Regions from separate parts of the Novosphingobium sp. AAP1 genome, predicted to be linked through region 2. Evidence: predicted binding sites of a transcription regulator. Region 2 holds the regulator's gene; each other region holds the start of a gene.
What was found. Region 2 encodes LexA, which represses DNA repair genes until DNA is damaged. Its sites were predicted from a motif close to GTTCCNCNCTTGTTCT; they were not measured.

Region 1 (3,966 bases), on a different contig from region 2:
TGTCGAGGAAGCGCAGCACGTCTTCCACGAAGTGCTTGTCACCCTGCCACTCGTCCCAGGTTTCCAGGTTGAGCGAGGAGAGGCAGCACACCGCGGTGCGATCGTTGCCCAGGTGATCGATGCCGGTGGGCAGCGTGATTTCCGAGCAGAGGTTCGAGGTGGAAACCTTCAGCCCCAGATCGCGGTGATGCTTGGGCATCATGCGGTTCACGGTGTCGGAGAACACGATATAGGGTTCGCCGGTGGCCAGGCGCACTTCGACCAGCTTCTGGAACAGCGAGCGGGCATCGACCTTGCCGCGCACCGACTTGTCCTTGGGGCTCCGCAGCGCGAATTCGGCGCCATCCCGCACGGCTTCCATGAACTCGTCGGTGAGCAGCACGCCGTGGTGCAGGTTCAGCGCCTTGCGGTTGAAATCGCCCGAAGACTTGCGGATTTCGAGGAATTCCTCGATCTCGGGGTGCGAGATGTCGAGATAGCACGCGGCCGAGCCACGGCGCAGCGAGCCCTGGCTGATCGCCAGAGTCAGGCTGTCCATCACGCGGACGAAGGGGATGATCCCGCTGGTCTTGCCGTTGAGGCCGACATTTTCGCCGATCCCGCGCACGTTGCCCCAATAGGTGCCGATGCCGCCCCCGCGCGAGGCGAGCCAGACGTTCTCGTTCCAGGTCTTGACGATGCCTTCCAGGCTGTCTTCCACCGAGTTGAGATAGCACGAGATCGGCAGGCCGCGGCCAGTGCCGCCGTTCGACAGCACGGGCGTGGCGGGCATGAACCACAGCTTGGAGATGTAGTCATAGAGCCGCTGGGCGTGGTCCTGGTCGTCGGCATAGGCATCGGCCACGCGCGCGAACAGATCCTGATAGGTTTCACCGGGCAGCAGATAGCGATCGTCGAGCGTGTCCTTGCCGAAGATCGTCAGCTTGGCGTCGCGCGCGGCATCGGTGACGATGGTAAAGCGGCGCGGGTTGACCGACTTGGAATCGATTGGCTGGGCCTTTGCGGCATCGCTCGTCGCGCTGGCCATGATCGCGGCCGCGGCTGAAACCAGATCCGCGCTACCCTTGTCGTCTGCCTGCATGTCCACTGCCTTTGCTTCCGCCGGTTGCGCAGCCTTGCGCGTGGCCTTGGTTGCGGTTGCCGGGGTCTCCGGCGTGGCGCTGCTTTCGCGGAGGGCGTCGCGTTCGAGGGTGGCCAGGCCACCTTCCAGTCCCAGTTCGTCCTGCGCCATCACAGCCGTTCCATCGTTCATTTCCCCGGTCCTGAAATTCACGTTCCATTCCCCGTTTGCACGAGGCCCGCCGCGAGTGACGGACCGGATATTGCTGACACTGCCAATGGCCGCGCGATCCAGCATGTGCTGGCCCTTGCAGCCTGGCTTCGGTGGCAGAACGAGAGACGACTCAACGCGCCCGCGATCATGCCATAAATTAAAACAGAAAGGGAACAAAATCCCTGTCTGCCATGCCGCGACGCCGAAAACCCAAGCAACGTCAAAGGCTCCGCCACGGTGGACGAGCCACATGCACCCTATATGGGGTGCATCCTGACATATAACTAGGTTTGGTTGCCCTCCGTGGCCACGACCACAACCCATAGTGCTTGAACCGGGTCTGGCAGGCAAGTGGCACATGCCCTCAAGGGCTACGCGATTCGTCGCAAGTACGATTCGCTTCGTCGCTGCCCCACTCATGCTGCAGTGCAGCGACGCGCGGGCTTTCCAAGGCTTCAAGGGAAAAATGACGGGTCCGAAATATTTTTCGTACCCGCTGGCTTTGCTGTGGAAAATACGATGTCCAGAGGCACTGGCACGATATCCCCAGCCGCACTACCCATAGGGGGTGTACCAAGTGGAGGAGCCGAGGGCTGGGCGGCACGCCGCTGCCTGGCGCGGCGCCTTCGCACAGGAGGAACGAGTAATGCGCGATATCCTTTCGATGCTGCTGTCGGGGCTGCTGGTCGGCATTGCCGCCCGCTTTCTCTATCCCGGCGCAGTGGAGATTGGCCTTGCCCGTACGATCGCGCTGGGCATCGGCGGCGCGCTGGTGGCCGGCCTAGCATCGAGCCTGGCGGGACGCGGGAGCGTGAGCGAAGGGTTCAACCGCGCCGGTTGCCTCGCCTCGGTGCTGGGCGCGATGCTGTTGATCTATCTGGGCCGCCACTTCTGGTAATAGCGGCTTGACGATGGCGGGGCCGGGCAGGGGTCCCGCCGCCGGTCAGCCTGGCACCAGGATGGTCTCGCGCGCGGCGGGCTGCGCCTGGGGGAAATCCTGGTTGTAATGCAGTCCGCGGCTCTCGCGCCGCGCCCGCGCGCTCTGCACGATCAGGTCTGCCGCCTGGAGCAGGTTGCGCAACTCGATCAGATCGGCCGTGACGCGCACATTGCCATAGTATTCGTTGATCTCGCTCTGCAGCAGGGCAATGCGGTGGGCGGCGCGTTCCAGGCGCTTGTTGGTGCGCACGATGCCCACGTAGTTCCACATGAACCGGCGCAGCTCGGTCCAGTTCTGCTTGATCACCACATCTTCGTCGGAATCGGCCACGCGGCTTTCGTCCCAGCCGCGCACTTCGGGCGGGGGTGAAAACTCGTCCCAGCAATCGAGAATGTTGCGCGCGGCAGCATCGCCGAACACGAAGCATTCGAGCAGGCTGTTCGATGCCAGACGGTTGGCGCCGTGCAGCCCACTTTCCGAGCATTCGCCGACGGCATAGAGCCCGGTGAGATCGGTGCGCCCGGACAGGTCCACCAGCACGCCGCCGCAGGTGTAGTGCTGCGCCGGCACCACCGGGATCGGCTCGCGCGTCATGTCGATGCCCAGGCCCAGCAGCCGCTCATAGATGTTGGGGAAGTGGCCGCGGACGAATTCGGGATCCTTGTGGCTGATGTCGAGATGGACATAGTCCAGCCCCAGTCGCTTGATCTCGTGGTCGATGGCGCGGGCCACCACGTCGCGCGGGGCCAGTTCCTCGCGCGGGTCGAAGCGCGGCATGAAGCGCTCGCCACCGCCGGGGAAGCCGGGCGGGATCTTGAGGTGCCCACCTTCGCCGCGCACCGCCTCGGTGATCAGGAAGTTCTTGACCTCCAGATTGTAAAGGCAGGTGGGGTGGAACTGCATGAATTCCATGTTGGACACGCGGCATCCGGCGCGCCAGGCCATGGCAATGCCATCGCCAGTTGCCCCGCGCGGGGCCGTGCTGAACAGATAGGTGCGCCCGGCGCCGCCGGTTGCCAGGATCGTGGCGCGTGCGGTCAGGCATTCGACCTTGCCGCTGGCGGTGTTGAGGGCATAGCAGCCCCACACGCGGCGATCGCCCTTGGGGTGGGCGCGATGCCGGTCGGTGACCAGGTCGATCGCCACCATGTCGGGCTTGAGCGTGATATTGGGGTGCGCCATCGCCGCGCGGATCAGCGCCTGCTGCACGGCCGCGCCGGTGGCATCATCGACATGGACGATGCGGCGGTGCGAATGGCCGCCTTCGCGGGTCAGGTGCAGGCTGCCGGCCTCTTCGTTGAACGGCACGCCGATTTCGCCCAAGCGGGCAATCGCCTCGGGCGCATGCTCCACCACGTATTCCACGGTTTCCCGCCGGTTGAGGCCACATCCCGCGATCATCGTGTCGCGCACGTGATCCTCGAAAGTGTCACCTTCGTCCAGTACGGCGGCAATGCCACCCTGGGCCCACGCGGTTGACCCCCCGTCGAGTCGGCCCTTGGCCAGTACCATGACGCGGCAGCGTTCGGCCAGAACCAGCGCGGCGGTAAGCCCGGCTGCGCCCGAGCCGATAATGAGAACGTCGTGCCCGCTCATGGCCGGGCCGTGCGAGAAAGGGGGGTCTTGGTGCTCACGCGCGCCTCTTTGCCTGTGCGTGCAGGGTTTGGAAAGGGATTTGCCGCTCGGTGGGCCGTGCCGATAGCAAGCCTGGACGGGAGATATATAACTTAAGATATAGAAATCTTATAATTTC
Region 2 (3,966 bases):
AGCAACGGCCCGATGCTCGCCGCGATGGCCGCCGCCCTGCCGGTGGACGTGCAGCGCATCGGCCCGGTGCCCGATCGGCTCGATGCCCTGGCCGCCGCGCTCGATAGCGTGCGCGAAGCTGACATCATCGTCACCAGTGGCGGCGCCTCGGTCGGTGATCACGATCTGGTTCGCCCCGCGCTGGAGGCAGTGGGCGCGCGCATCGATTTCTGGCGCGTGGCGATCAAGCCGGGCAAGCCGCTGCTGGTGGGGCAACGCAGCGCCAAAGACCGCGCCGCGCCGCAGGTGATCCTGGGCCTGCCGGGCAACCCGGCCTCGGCCTATGTCACCGCGCACCTGTTCATGCTGCCCCTGCTGCGCGCCGCGCTGGGTGCCGCCCAGCCACTGCCCAGCCCGCTGCACATGCCACTGGCCCAGCCCATGCCGGCCGGTGGCGGGCGCACCGAATTCCTGCGCGGCCATTGGGATGGCGTTTCCGTCACACTCGATCCGTTGCAGGATTCCGGCGCGATCGCCCCCATTGCCCGCGCCAATTGCCTGGTGCAGCGCGAGGCCGGCGCGGCGATGCAACCGGAAGGGAGCAAGGTGCCGATCTATCTGCTCGAATTTGGCGGATTTGCTTGACGGGTTCGGTTTGGTTGCTTATTCGTTCCGCATTCGTTCGCCATAGGAGACTTGCGGATGCTCACGCGCAAGCAGCACGAACTGCTCTCGTTCATCCAGACGCGCCTTGATGATTCCGGCATTTCGCCTTCGTTTGAAGAAATGAAGGAAGCGCTCGATCTCAAGTCCAAGTCTGGCGTGCACCGCCTGATCTCCGCGCTGGAAGAACGCGGCTTCATCCGCCGCCTGCCCAACCGCGCCCGCGCCCTCGAAGTGATCCGCGAACCGGAAAGCCTGGCGACCAAGGCCGCCGCGCGCACTCCCGCACCGCGCCCCACTGCCCCCGCGTCCACCACCCCGCGCCCAGCGCCAGTGGCCGCGAACGACGTGATCGAAATCCCGCTCCACGGCCGCATCGCCGCGGGCGCCCCGATCGAGGCGATGGAGGGCTCCGCCATGCTGCCCGTGCCCGCCGCCCTGCTCGGCTCTGGCGAGCACTACGCGCTGGAAGTGTCGGGCGATTCGATGGTCGACGCCGGCATCCTCGACGGCGACTACGCCCTCGTGCGCCGCACCAACACCGCCCGCGACGGCGAAATCGTCGTCGCCCTGGTCCGTGGCGAGGAAGCGACTCTCAAATACCTCCACCACGAAAAAGGCCGCATCCGCCTCGACCCGGCCAACGCCGCCTATGACCCGCAGTTCTACGCGCCCGACGAAGTGGAAGTGCAAGGCAAGCTGGCGGGGCTGTTGCGGCGGTATCATTGATGGGTTGCTTGAGGAACTGCGCTGAGTGAATGCGCATTTGCGCACAAGCCCTTCAACGGTCTAATGTTGGGCATGATTGGTTGGTGGGCAGCGGTTGATCTGGAAAGCCTACCTCGCTTTGCGCATGCCCCACTGTTCAGGATCGATAATCTGCAATTTCTTCAAGTGGGACAAAGGCATCGTCCCGGCACGGTCTGCTGAACGACAGCTACAGCCAAATCCGGCCGCTTGTGGGGCGATGTCCCATTCTACCGCCTATGGCGCTAATGTTGTGGATACTGACAGGGGGCTGGGACCTGAACGCCTAAAGCGAACGCGGGTCATCCCATGGTGACTATGCCTGCATCCTTAGAGCTCGAAGCACTCTGCGCTCCGACTTCTAAGAACGTCGGCGCCGCCAGATTTTGCCAACAAATTCACGAGCTTCTGCGAGCTCGACATCCGTTTCCAAGCCCTTGGTTTCTAAAACTTTCTCCACGAACCCTGGCCCGTGAGATCCAAGGGATTGGCAAAAACCTTCAACCTCTCCGACGGGGACAATCCAAAGGCCGATCGACGCACATTTTTCCGCAAGCTGATCGTATTGCGTTGTTGGTTCGCCATTTGGGAGTCCGCGACGGCCGCTCTGCTTTAGAGCGCTCCAGGGGGACACCGTCTTGAAGACTTTCTTGATCGCATTTTCTTTGGCTCGGGGAAATTCAGCGATCCCGGACACATCTTCGATTAGGTCGGCGATCATGCCTTTCACTTGCGTCGCATTAAGTGGAGGCCTTTGGCTCAGAACAGCCTGCGATACGGCATACCAATGCGGTTGGATATCGGACCACTCTCCCCCAAGCTTCTCGACCAACGTCTTGAATGTATTTTCTTCGCTCAAGACGTCGATGTCGGCAATAACCGATACGGGGACGTCCAGTGCCCTTAAGGTTTCCGCCAACTTCGACATGCGGTGTTTTCCAGCCGTGTGGACAAACAGCACGTCGGGGCGTCGCTCTCCGGAAATTGAGGGCAAGCTAAGAATCGACTGATAAAACATACAGTCGGCGTCAGACTCACATACGATCACATGCTCGAAGAAGATGCCGTCGAACACTTTTGAAAATCGGGTGAGAGTATCCTTCGCGATGGCGCGCGTTTGACTCTTGCTCAGTTCCTTAACGCGATTGATATCGCCCTCACGGCGGATTCGGATAATACGTACTTTGTCTGAACCGCCCTCAATCAGGCCGTCAAGAATATCGGTGCTGTGCGTTGCAATAAAAAGTTGAGATTTCTCACGTCGTCCCTCCGCGATGTATTTTCCCAAAAGTCTTGCTTGGGGGGGATGGAGGAATGCCTCTGGCTCATCTAAAAACTGGATAGAATGGTTTCTGGCTGCGAGGACATGCAAGAGTACAGCGGCAAAACTCCGCATGCCATCGCCCTGACGATCCAGCTGAACACTTGTGCGTTGGAGCTCCTCCACAAATTCACGTGATAGCTCGTCGGTGCCGGACGCAAGTGTCGGCTTCATACCAACGTAAAGTGGAAAGCTACCGCCGCCAGCCCTGAATGGAATCAGGTCAACGCCGAAAGCGTGTCGAAATTTTCCGCTCATCTCGGCGGCTAGCTTTTCGTCCATCAAAAGCATGTGAATCGGATGCGTTGGCGGGTTGTTATAGAGCGCAATCGCAGGTGCTGCCATCGAATCCTGAATGCGCGTTTCGGTCGCGAGCCTTTTGGCAAAGAAGGGAGCTACAGGATGTCTGTCATTAGGATTATCGAACCACGATATATGGCTTTGATGGATGTTGAAGCCGATACCTCCGAATTGCAGGTCAGCGCCAGCGCCAGATTTTTGGGAATGCTGATCCAAATAAGCGCGTAGCGAGCCGGAATCGCCAGTTTTCTTAAGCTTGGCTGAGCGAACAGTATTACCGGGTTGCGTCCTTGCGACCATAGCCTCCATCTCTCGGAGCGTCGCACTTTTACCAGCGTTGTTTGGCCCAACGAACACCACGATGTCGTCATCTTCAAACGTGAGAGTACAGCCATCCGAAAAGGTGACGGCCTCAAACGCTAAAGTTGGTCGCTCAAGATCAATCGTTGGTTTGGTGAGTTCGCTTTTGGTCATCTTTGTTCCACAGGTAAACCGCTGGAGGTTCCGCGCAAACGAAACTACTCATCGATCATCTATATCATCGACCTCCGCAGTCCAAGGGAGAATTTTTCTACAATTGATCCTGCAAGACGACAATTTTCAAGCTTTTTTGTTAGATTGTTATCGCCAGAAATGTTGTTGGCTGTAGACCAGCAGCTTCATAACACTCGGTCGGCGGCTCCTATCAGATTCGGACATTCGCACTATTACGGAGGAACGGCAGAATGTGGTCGAAAGCGGACACTATCCAGCTGCCCGGTCAGTCTAACGATTAAAAGGCCCAAGCAAACAGGCGGCGCCGGAATCAAAACTGGCGTTACCCATCACCTGCCCTTATCCGCCCACGCCTTTGGCACCGGAAACCAGCCATGCTGGCCTTCCGTCTCCGCAACGGTCGCCAGTTTGCCTTGTGCCAGATAGATCGCCAGGCCGCCGGTCTGGCGCAGCAGGCGGCG
Region 3 (3,966 bases), 340 kb from region 2:
CGCCGGGCCGGGGATCGACGTGTTCTCGATGCGTCAGCCGCTGGGCGTGGTCGCCGGCATCACTCCGTTCAATTTCCCCGCGATGATCCCGCTGTGGATGTGCGGTCCGGCGCTCGCCACCGGCAACGCCTTCATTCTCAAGCCGTCGGAACGCGATCCCTCGGTGCCGGTAATGCTGGCGGAACTGTTCATCGAGGCGGGCGGCCCAGCCGGCCTGTTCAACGTGGTGCATGGTGACAAGGTGGCGGTCGATGCCGTGCTCGATCACCCGCGCATCAAGGCGGTCAGCTTCGTGGGCTCGTCCGACATCGCCAACTATGTCTATCAGCGCGGTGCCCAGGCGGGCAAGCGCATGCAGTGCATGGGCGGCGCCAAGAACCACGGCATCGTGCTGCCCGACGCCGATTTCGACCAGGTAGTCAGCGACATTCTCGGCGCCGCCTATGGCTCGGCAGGCGAACGCTGCATGGCTCTGCCCGTGGTGGTGCCGGTGGGTGACAAGACCGCCGACGAGTTGCGCGCCCGCCTGATCGACGGGATCGCCGGCCTCAAGGTGGGCATTTCCACCGACGAAGCCGCCCACTATGGCCCGGTCGTCACCGCCCAGCACAAGGCGCGGATCGAAAGCTATATCCAGATGGGCGTGGACGAAGGCGCCGAACTGGTCGTCGATGGCCGCGGCTTCTCGCTGCAAGGCTATGAAAACGGCAATTTCCTGGCGCCTACGTTGTTTGACCGCGTGACGCCGGAAATGCGCAGCTACCAGGAGGAAATCTTCGGCCCGGTGCTGCAGATCGTGCGTGCGCAAGATGTCGATGAAGCCATCGCGCTAGCCACCAACCACGCCTATGGCAATGGCGTGGCCATGTTCACCCGCAATGGCGCCGCCGCCCGCAACTTTGCCGCCAAGGTGGAAGTGGGCATGGTTGGCATCAACGTGCCGATCCCGGTGCCGGTCGCCTATCACAGCTTTGGCGGGTGGAAGCGCTCAGGCTTTGGCGATCTCAACCAATACGGCATGGACGGCGTGCGCTTCTACACCCGCACCAAGACCGTGACCCAGCGCTGGCCCAGCACCTCGGGCGATGTGGTGGACCAGAGCTTCGTGATCCCGACGATGAAGTGAAGCATCACGGTAGAGCCGCGATCAGCGTCTCTATGGGCAGGAACAGGGTTCGGCTATCGGCCGGATATTCCAGGAAGTCGGCGCATTTCAGGTAAAAGCGCCGAGCCTGCTCATTCTTGGCGTGAACCATCACCGCGCCGATGCCGATGCTTTGTGCCGCCAAGGCTATGCGGCGCAGGGCATCGGCCAGCAAATCGCTTCCCAAGCCCTGGCCGGCATGGCGCCGATTCACCGCAAGGCGCCCGATGATCGATACCGGGATCAGATCAGGCGCGTTTCGGCGCAGGCGGGATGGTGCTTCCCGCCGCTCTACTGCACCTGCCAGGATACACACATAGGCCGCCACTCTGCGATCATCGCATACCACATAGGTACGCGCGAAGCGCCCCTCGTTGCGACGCGCCCTCTGTTGCAACCAGGCATTGAGCGCCGGCTCTCCGCAATCGAACTCGTCAACATCATGGTCATCGGCCAGAGGGACTGGCGCAGTCAGTCTTCCCGTTGCCATGTCGGCACCCGCCGCATCAGTGCCTTCAGCCTCGGGCCAGGCTCGGGCGGATTGTCCAGCGCGGCCATGAAGGCCGCATGGTCCTGGCTTTCCAGTGCGAACAATCGCTGATCGAGCAAGACGTCGATCGCTTGTTGGCGCGCGCTTTCGATCATGAATTCGGTGCGGGTCTTGCCCAGAATGGCCGCTGCTTCGTCAATAAGCTGGCGGGTGGCAGCCTCGATCCGCAGATTGATGCTGCCCTTGCTTGGGATCATTTGGGGAGACTGGTCCATGGCGTGAATATCCGCCTTTGTATGTACAATGTCAATACAATCGCAACCCTATCCCCACCTGTTCCAACGGCCAGCCTCGACAGGGAGTGAGAAATGGAACATAATAGGAACATGGAAAGTGTTTCCGCCTCGATCCTCACCACCCCGGCCTGGCGCCTGCGCCCGGCCTTGCAGCGTCCCGTGCCTGTGCTGGCGGCGGGCCAAGTGCATGAAGTGCATGGGCAAGGTGATGATCGCGCGGCGGGGCTTGCCTTTGCCTTGGGGCTGGGCGCGGCGAATCGCAGTGGCACCGTGCTGATGGTGCGCAGTGGCGGGCGCCCGTCACTGGCGCTTTACGGTGAAGGACTGATGTTGCTGGGTATCGATCCGGCGCGGCTGCTGCTGGTAGAGGCAGGCGACGCTGCCACTCTGCTGCGCGCCGGGCTGGAGGGCGCACGCTGCCCTGGCCTGGCGCTGGTCTTGCTGGAAAGCGAGGGGCCCTTGAAAGGCTATGACCTGACGGCCAGCCGGCGCTTCGTGCTGGCTGCCGAACGCACGCAAACGCCGGTCGTGCTGTTGCGCCATGCCGCCAAGGCGCAGCCCAGCGCCGCACATACCCGCTGGCAGGTTGCCAGTGCGCCATCCCAACCCCTCGCAGCGCCACCGGGTGCGCAAGTGCGTCCGCCCGGCTTGCCGGCTTTGGCGGTAGAGGCGCTGCGCTGGCGGGGTGGGCCGGCGGGGCAAACGTGGCATTTGCAATGGGATGAACAACATGGCGGTTTCCGGGACACCACCGGCACCTCCAACCGGAGCGAAAACGGACAGGCGGCGCCATCTGGCGCTGTACTTCCCCTGGCTGCCCTGCGAGCGGGTTAGGGCCACATCGGCAGACCCGCTGCCCGCAGGCGTGCCGCTGGCCCTGGTGGCGCGCAGTGGCCAGGCCTTGCGCCTGATGGCGGTAGAGCGCGACGCCGCTCGACACGGCCTCGCCCCTGGCATGACCCTGGCTGATGCGCGCGCCCGCTGCCCCGATCTGCTCACCCTGCCCCATGATCCGGCCGCCGATGCCACGCTGCTGGCGCACCTGGCCACAGCGATGCACGCGCTGACCCCCAGCGTCATGCCCGATCCCCCCGATGGCTTGCTGCTGGATATCAGTGGCTGCGCGCACCTCTTTGGATCGGAAGCCAACATGGTGGAAAAAGCTTATGAAATAACAGCACTTTCCACGATCCATGCACTCGCCTGCAATCCAGTTGCGGCGCGCGCGCTGGCCCGCCACGGCACCCCGGCGCAACGCCGCGCGGAGGACGTGGCGGCCCTGCCAGTGGCCGCGCTGGACCTGAGCGAGGAGGCCGCCAGCGCACTGCGCCGCGCCGGGCTCAAGCGTCTGGGCGATCTGGCCACACGCCCGGCCCCAGCCCTGGCTGCCCGCTTTGGCGAAGGAGTGGTGCTGCGCCTGCGCCAGTTGACCGGAGACGTTGCCGCCCCCTTGGCCCCGCAACCCATGCAGGCTCCGATCCGGGCCGAGGCCCGCTTTGCCGAACCTATCGCCCGCACCGATGACGTGCTCGAGGTGGCCGAAAATCTCTTGCGCCAGGTTGCCGCGCAGATGGAACAGCGCGGGCTGGGCGGGCGGCGCTTTGTCCTGACCCTGCATCGCAGCGATGGCGCGCGGCGGGTGCTGACGGTGGAAACCGGCCAGCCCACGCGCGATCCGCCACTCGTGGTGCGCCTGCTGCGCGAGCGGATCGACAACCTGGCTGATCCGATCGATCCCGGCTTCGGGTTCGATGCCATTACCCTGGCGGTCAAGCGGGCCGAACCCCTGGCTGCGCGACAGACCGGACTGGACCAGGCGGAGGAAAACCAGGACAATCTGCAGGCGCTGATCGATCGGCTGGGTGTGCGGTTGGGCCAGGATTCCGTGTTGCGCCTGATCCCGGCCGATCGCCACATGCCCGAGCAGGCACAGGTTCAGACGCCGGCCGCCAAATGGAACGGAACCGTTTCGTTTTCCCTTGCCGCCATGCCCCGCCCCCTGCTGCTGTTCGATCCGCCGCAGGGGATCGAGGTGA
Region 4 (3,966 bases), on a different contig from region 2:
TGGTGGCCGAGGTTTCCACCCTGCTCAAGCGCCTGTTGGGCGAGAAGATCCAGCTCGACGTGACCCACGATCGCGATCTGGGCCTGGTCCGCGCCGATCCGGTGCAGCTGGAGCAGGTGTTGCTCAACCTTGCCGTCAATGCCCGCGATGCGATGACCGCCAACGGCGCCGATACCAAGACCGGCGGCACGCTGCGCATCGCCACGCGGCGGGTGAGCGCCAATGACGTGCGGGCGATGAAAAGCGAAATCCTGCCCGTGGCAGACTATACCGCGCTGGTGGTGGAAGACACCGGGCACGGCATCAAGCCCTCGCAGATCGGCAAGATCTTCGAACCGTTCTTCACCACCAAGGAAAAGGGCAAGGGCACCGGCCTTGGCCTTTCCACTGTCTATGGCATCGTCAAGCAATCGGGGGGCTTCATCTTTGCCGATAGCGAGGTGGGCAAGGGCACGCGCTTTACCATCTACCTGCCGGTGCATGTGCCCGATCCGGCCGAGGCCGTGGAAGCGGCCAAGCCCAAGGGCGAGACGCGCCGCACGCAATGGACCGGCGGCGGACGCGTGCTCCTGGTAGAGGACGAGGACACCGTGCGCGCCGTGGCCGAGCGGGCGCTGGTCCGTCAGGGCTACGAGGTCACCACGGCGGCCGACGGCGAGGACGGCCTGGAGGCGCTGTCGCGCATCATGGCGGTTGGCGGCGATATCGACCTGGTAGTGTCCGACGTGGTCATGCCCTCGATGGACGGGCCGGCCATGGCGCGCGAGATCCGCCGGGTTAAGCCCGATCTGCCGGTGCTGTTCATGTCAGGCTATGCCGAAGAACAGCTCCGCCGCGAGATCGACATCCCCAACATGCATTTCCTGGCCAAGCCGTTTTCGGTGGCGCAGATCGTGGCGGCGGTGGAACAGGTGCTGCGCGGGGAGTGAGGGCCCTCCACCACCCGCTGCGCGGGCGTTTCCCCTCCCCACGATGTGGGGAGGGCCTTCAAGATCCTCCCCACATCGTGGGGAGGTGGCAGGCCGCAGGCCTGACGGAGGGGCGGTCGATAGGCCAGCTGAGTCGCCAATTCCGCCACGATGGCAGCATTTTCCCACACCGAAGAAATGCCATGCCGAGCGTGGCTTGCGGTGCCGGAGAGCTTGAAAAAGTCCCTGAAATCCCCATGTTTCCAGTGCGCAGCGGGAATTGTCTCCGCTCTGGAGAGAATTTTTCGTTCCCCTCTTGTTCCATTGGAACAGAATAAGTACATTGTTCTGCGTGTTGACGGTTCGTGTCAGCCATCTCTAGGCAAGGGGAAGCAGCCATGGCGGCGCAGCTCAAGCTCATTCAGGAAGGCAAAGAAAAGGACATGGATCGTCAGAAGGCGCTAGACGCCGCACTGGCCCAGATCGACCGCGCATTCGGCAAGGGCTCGGTGATGAAGCTGGGTTCCAAGGAGACGATGCAGGTGGAAGCGATTTCCACCGGCTCGCTCGGGCTGGACATCGCGCTGGGCATTGGCGGCCTGCCACGCGGCCGCATTATCGAAATCTATGGCCCGGAAAGCTCGGGCAAGACCACCCTGGCGCTGCACGCCATTGCCGAGGCCCAGAAGACCGGCGGCACGGCCGCCTTCGTTGACGCCGAACACGCGCTCGATCCGGTCTATGCCAAGAAGCTGGGCGTCAACATCGATGAACTGATCGTCTCGCAGCCCGACACGGGCGAGCAGGCGCTGGAAATCGTCGATACGCTGGTGCGCTCCAACGCGATCGACATCCTCGTGGTGGACTCGGTCGCCGCGCTGGTGCCCCGCGCCGAAATCGAAGGCGAAATGGGCGACAGCCACGTCGGCCTCCAGGCCCGCCTGATGAGCCAGGCGCTGCGCAAGCTGACCGGTTCGATCAGCCGTTCGCGCTGCATGGTGATCTTCATCAACCAGGTGCGCATGAAGATCGGCGTGATGTACGGCAACCCGGAAACCACCACCGGCGGCAACGCGCTCAAGTTCTATGCCTCTTGCCGTCTCGACATTCGCCGTACCGGCCAGATCAAGGATCGCGACGAAATCACCGGCAACACTACCCGCGTGAAGGTCGTCAAGAACAAGGTCGCCCCACCGTTCAAGCAGGTCGAATTCGACATCATGTATGGCGAAGGCATCTCCAAGATCGGCGAAATCCTCGATCTCGGGGTCAAGGCCGGCCTGGTCGAAAAGTCGGGCGCATGGTTCAGCTATGACTCGGTGCGCATCGGCCAGGGCCGCGAAAACGCCAAGAACTTCCTGCGCGAAAACACCGAACTGCGCGATCGCCTGGAAGCGGCGATCCGTGGCCGGACCGAGCAGGTGGCCGAAGGCCTGATGGCCGGCCCTGACGCTGACGACGATATCTGATCAGGCGTTGACCTGATCCGCAGGGCGCGATGGCGGCAGGCTGCCGCGCCACGCCCTGCCGTTCCTTGCTCCCGGCGCGTCGTTCCAGGTGAATGGCGCGCCGCTGGCGTTTTGGCCAGGCAAAGTCTTTCATCCCGGCGACAACGCCAGGATCAGGGCGTGACGCAAGCGCCGCTGTCGCCAAGCTCGCGGCGATCGTTTATACCGGCAGCATGACACAGGCGATGGATTGGCAGGGCGGCGTCGGCCGCGCCTGGGCAGAAGAATGGCAGCGCACCGATCGCACCTTTGCGCAACTGACGCCGGCCTTGCTGGCAACGATCGCTGCCATGCCCGGCCATCGGGTGCTCGACATCGGTTGCGGTGCGGGCGAACTGGCCTTGTCGCTGGCCGCTGCCAGACCCAAGGGCGCGGTATGCGGGATCGACCTGTCGGCTGATCTCATCGCTGCCGCGCAGCAGCGTGGGGCCGGCCGCGCCAATGTGCGCTTTGCCATCGCCGATGCCAGCCAATGGCAGGATCCTGCTTTCACGCCCGATCTGCTCGTCTCGCGCCATGGCGTGATGTTCTTTGCCGATCCGCCCGCCGCCTTTGCCCATCTGGCCGCCGTGGCGGCGCCGGGGGCGCGGCTGGTGTTCTCGTGCTTTCGCGCCCCGGCTGAAAACGCCTGGGCCAGCGCCATGGCGGGCCTGGTGCCGCCGCCGGCGCAGCCTGCTGATCCGCATGCGCCCAACCCCTTTTCTCCAGGCCCGTTTGCCTTTGCCGATCCCGATCATGTGCGGGCCATGCTGGCGGGGTGGACAGACCTGGCCTTCACGCCCCACGATTTCGCCTATCTGGCAGGCGAGGGGCCTGACGCCGCCGAGCAGGCCCTGGCCCTGTTCCGCCGCATCGGGCCGGCCGCCTCGGCCTTGCGCCAGGCAGCGGAGGCTGACCGCGCCGGGATCGAGCAGCGGCTGCGCGCGGTGATCGCCGCCCACACCCGCGATGGCAAAGTCATGTTCTCCGCTGCCGCCTGGATCGTTACCGCCACGAAAGCGTAATGCGATCACGGTTAGCGATGAATCCCGCTTGTTCCCAAGCCACGCCTCGCCTAATCGGCGGGGCATGACTTCGACGAACGAAATCCGCCGGTCCTTCCTGGAATACTTCGGCTCGCAAGGCCACGAAGTGGTGCCATCCGCGCCGCTCGTTCCTTACAACGACCCGACGCTGATGTTCACCAATGCGGGCATGGTCCCGTTCAAGAACGTCTTCACGGGCCTGGAAACGCGCAGCATTCCGCGCGCCACGTCTTCGCAGAAGTGCGTGCGCGCCGGGGGCAAGCACAACGATCTGGATAACGTGGGCTATACCGCGCGGCACCACACGTTCTTCGAAATGCTGGGCAATTTCTCGTTCGGCGATTACTTCAAGGAACAGGCGATCACCAACGCCTGGACTCTGCTGACCAAGGTTTGGGGCATTCCTGCCGAAAAGCTGCTGGTTACCGTCTATCACACCGATGAAGACGCCGCCGCGCTGTGGCGCAAGATTGCCGGACTGCCCGACGACAAGATCATCCGCATCGCCACCAAGGACAACTTCTG

Region 1: IP65_RS19185 (ribonucleoside-diphosphate reductase subunit alpha) is a predicted target of LexA. The motif match lies at 1,433-1,448, and genes of this name have one in related genera.
Region 3: IP65_RS06055 (ImuA family protein) is a predicted target of LexA. The motif match lies at 1,959-1,974, and genes of this name have one in related genera.
Region 4: recA (recombinase RecA) is a predicted target of LexA. The motif match lies at 1,216-1,231, and genes of this name have one in related genera.

Annotation. Positions count from the first base shown of each region.
Region 1 covers NZ_LJHO01000019.1:18,779-22,744, forward strand. The annotation lists gene IP65_RS19185 (ribonucleoside-diphosphate reductase subunit alpha) at 1-1,252, opposite strand, end outside; gene IP65_RS19190 (GlsB/YeaQ/YmgE family stress response membrane protein) at 1,920-2,171, shown strand; gene nadB (L-aspartate oxidase) at 2,217-3,809, opposite strand.
Region 2 covers NZ_LJHO01000002.1:132,498-136,463, reverse strand. The annotation lists gene IP65_RS04590 (molybdopterin molybdotransferase MoeA) at 1-624, shown strand, start outside; gene lexA (transcriptional repressor LexA) at 682-1,371, shown strand; gene IP65_RS04580 (ATP-dependent endonuclease) at 1,751-3,484, opposite strand; gene IP65_RS04575 (ComEC/Rec2 family competence protein) at 3,835-3,966, opposite strand, start outside.
Region 3 covers NZ_LJHO01000002.1:468,089-472,054, reverse strand. The annotation lists gene IP65_RS06070 (CoA-acylating methylmalonate-semialdehyde dehydrogenase) at 1-1,126, shown strand, start outside; gene IP65_RS06065 (GNAT family N-acetyltransferase) at 1,131-1,634, opposite strand; gene IP65_RS06060 (DUF1778 domain-containing protein) at 1,616-1,909, opposite strand; gene IP65_RS06055 (ImuA family protein) at 2,021-2,764, shown strand; gene IP65_RS06050 (DNA polymerase Y family protein) at 2,652-3,966, shown strand, end outside.
Region 4 covers NZ_LJHO01000005.1:79,440-83,405, forward strand. The annotation lists gene IP65_RS12225 (ATP-binding protein) at 1-929, shown strand, start outside; gene recA (recombinase RecA) at 1,307-2,377, shown strand; gene IP65_RS12235 (class I SAM-dependent methyltransferase) at 2,590-3,420, shown strand; gene alaS (alanine--tRNA ligase) at 3,485-3,966, shown strand, end outside.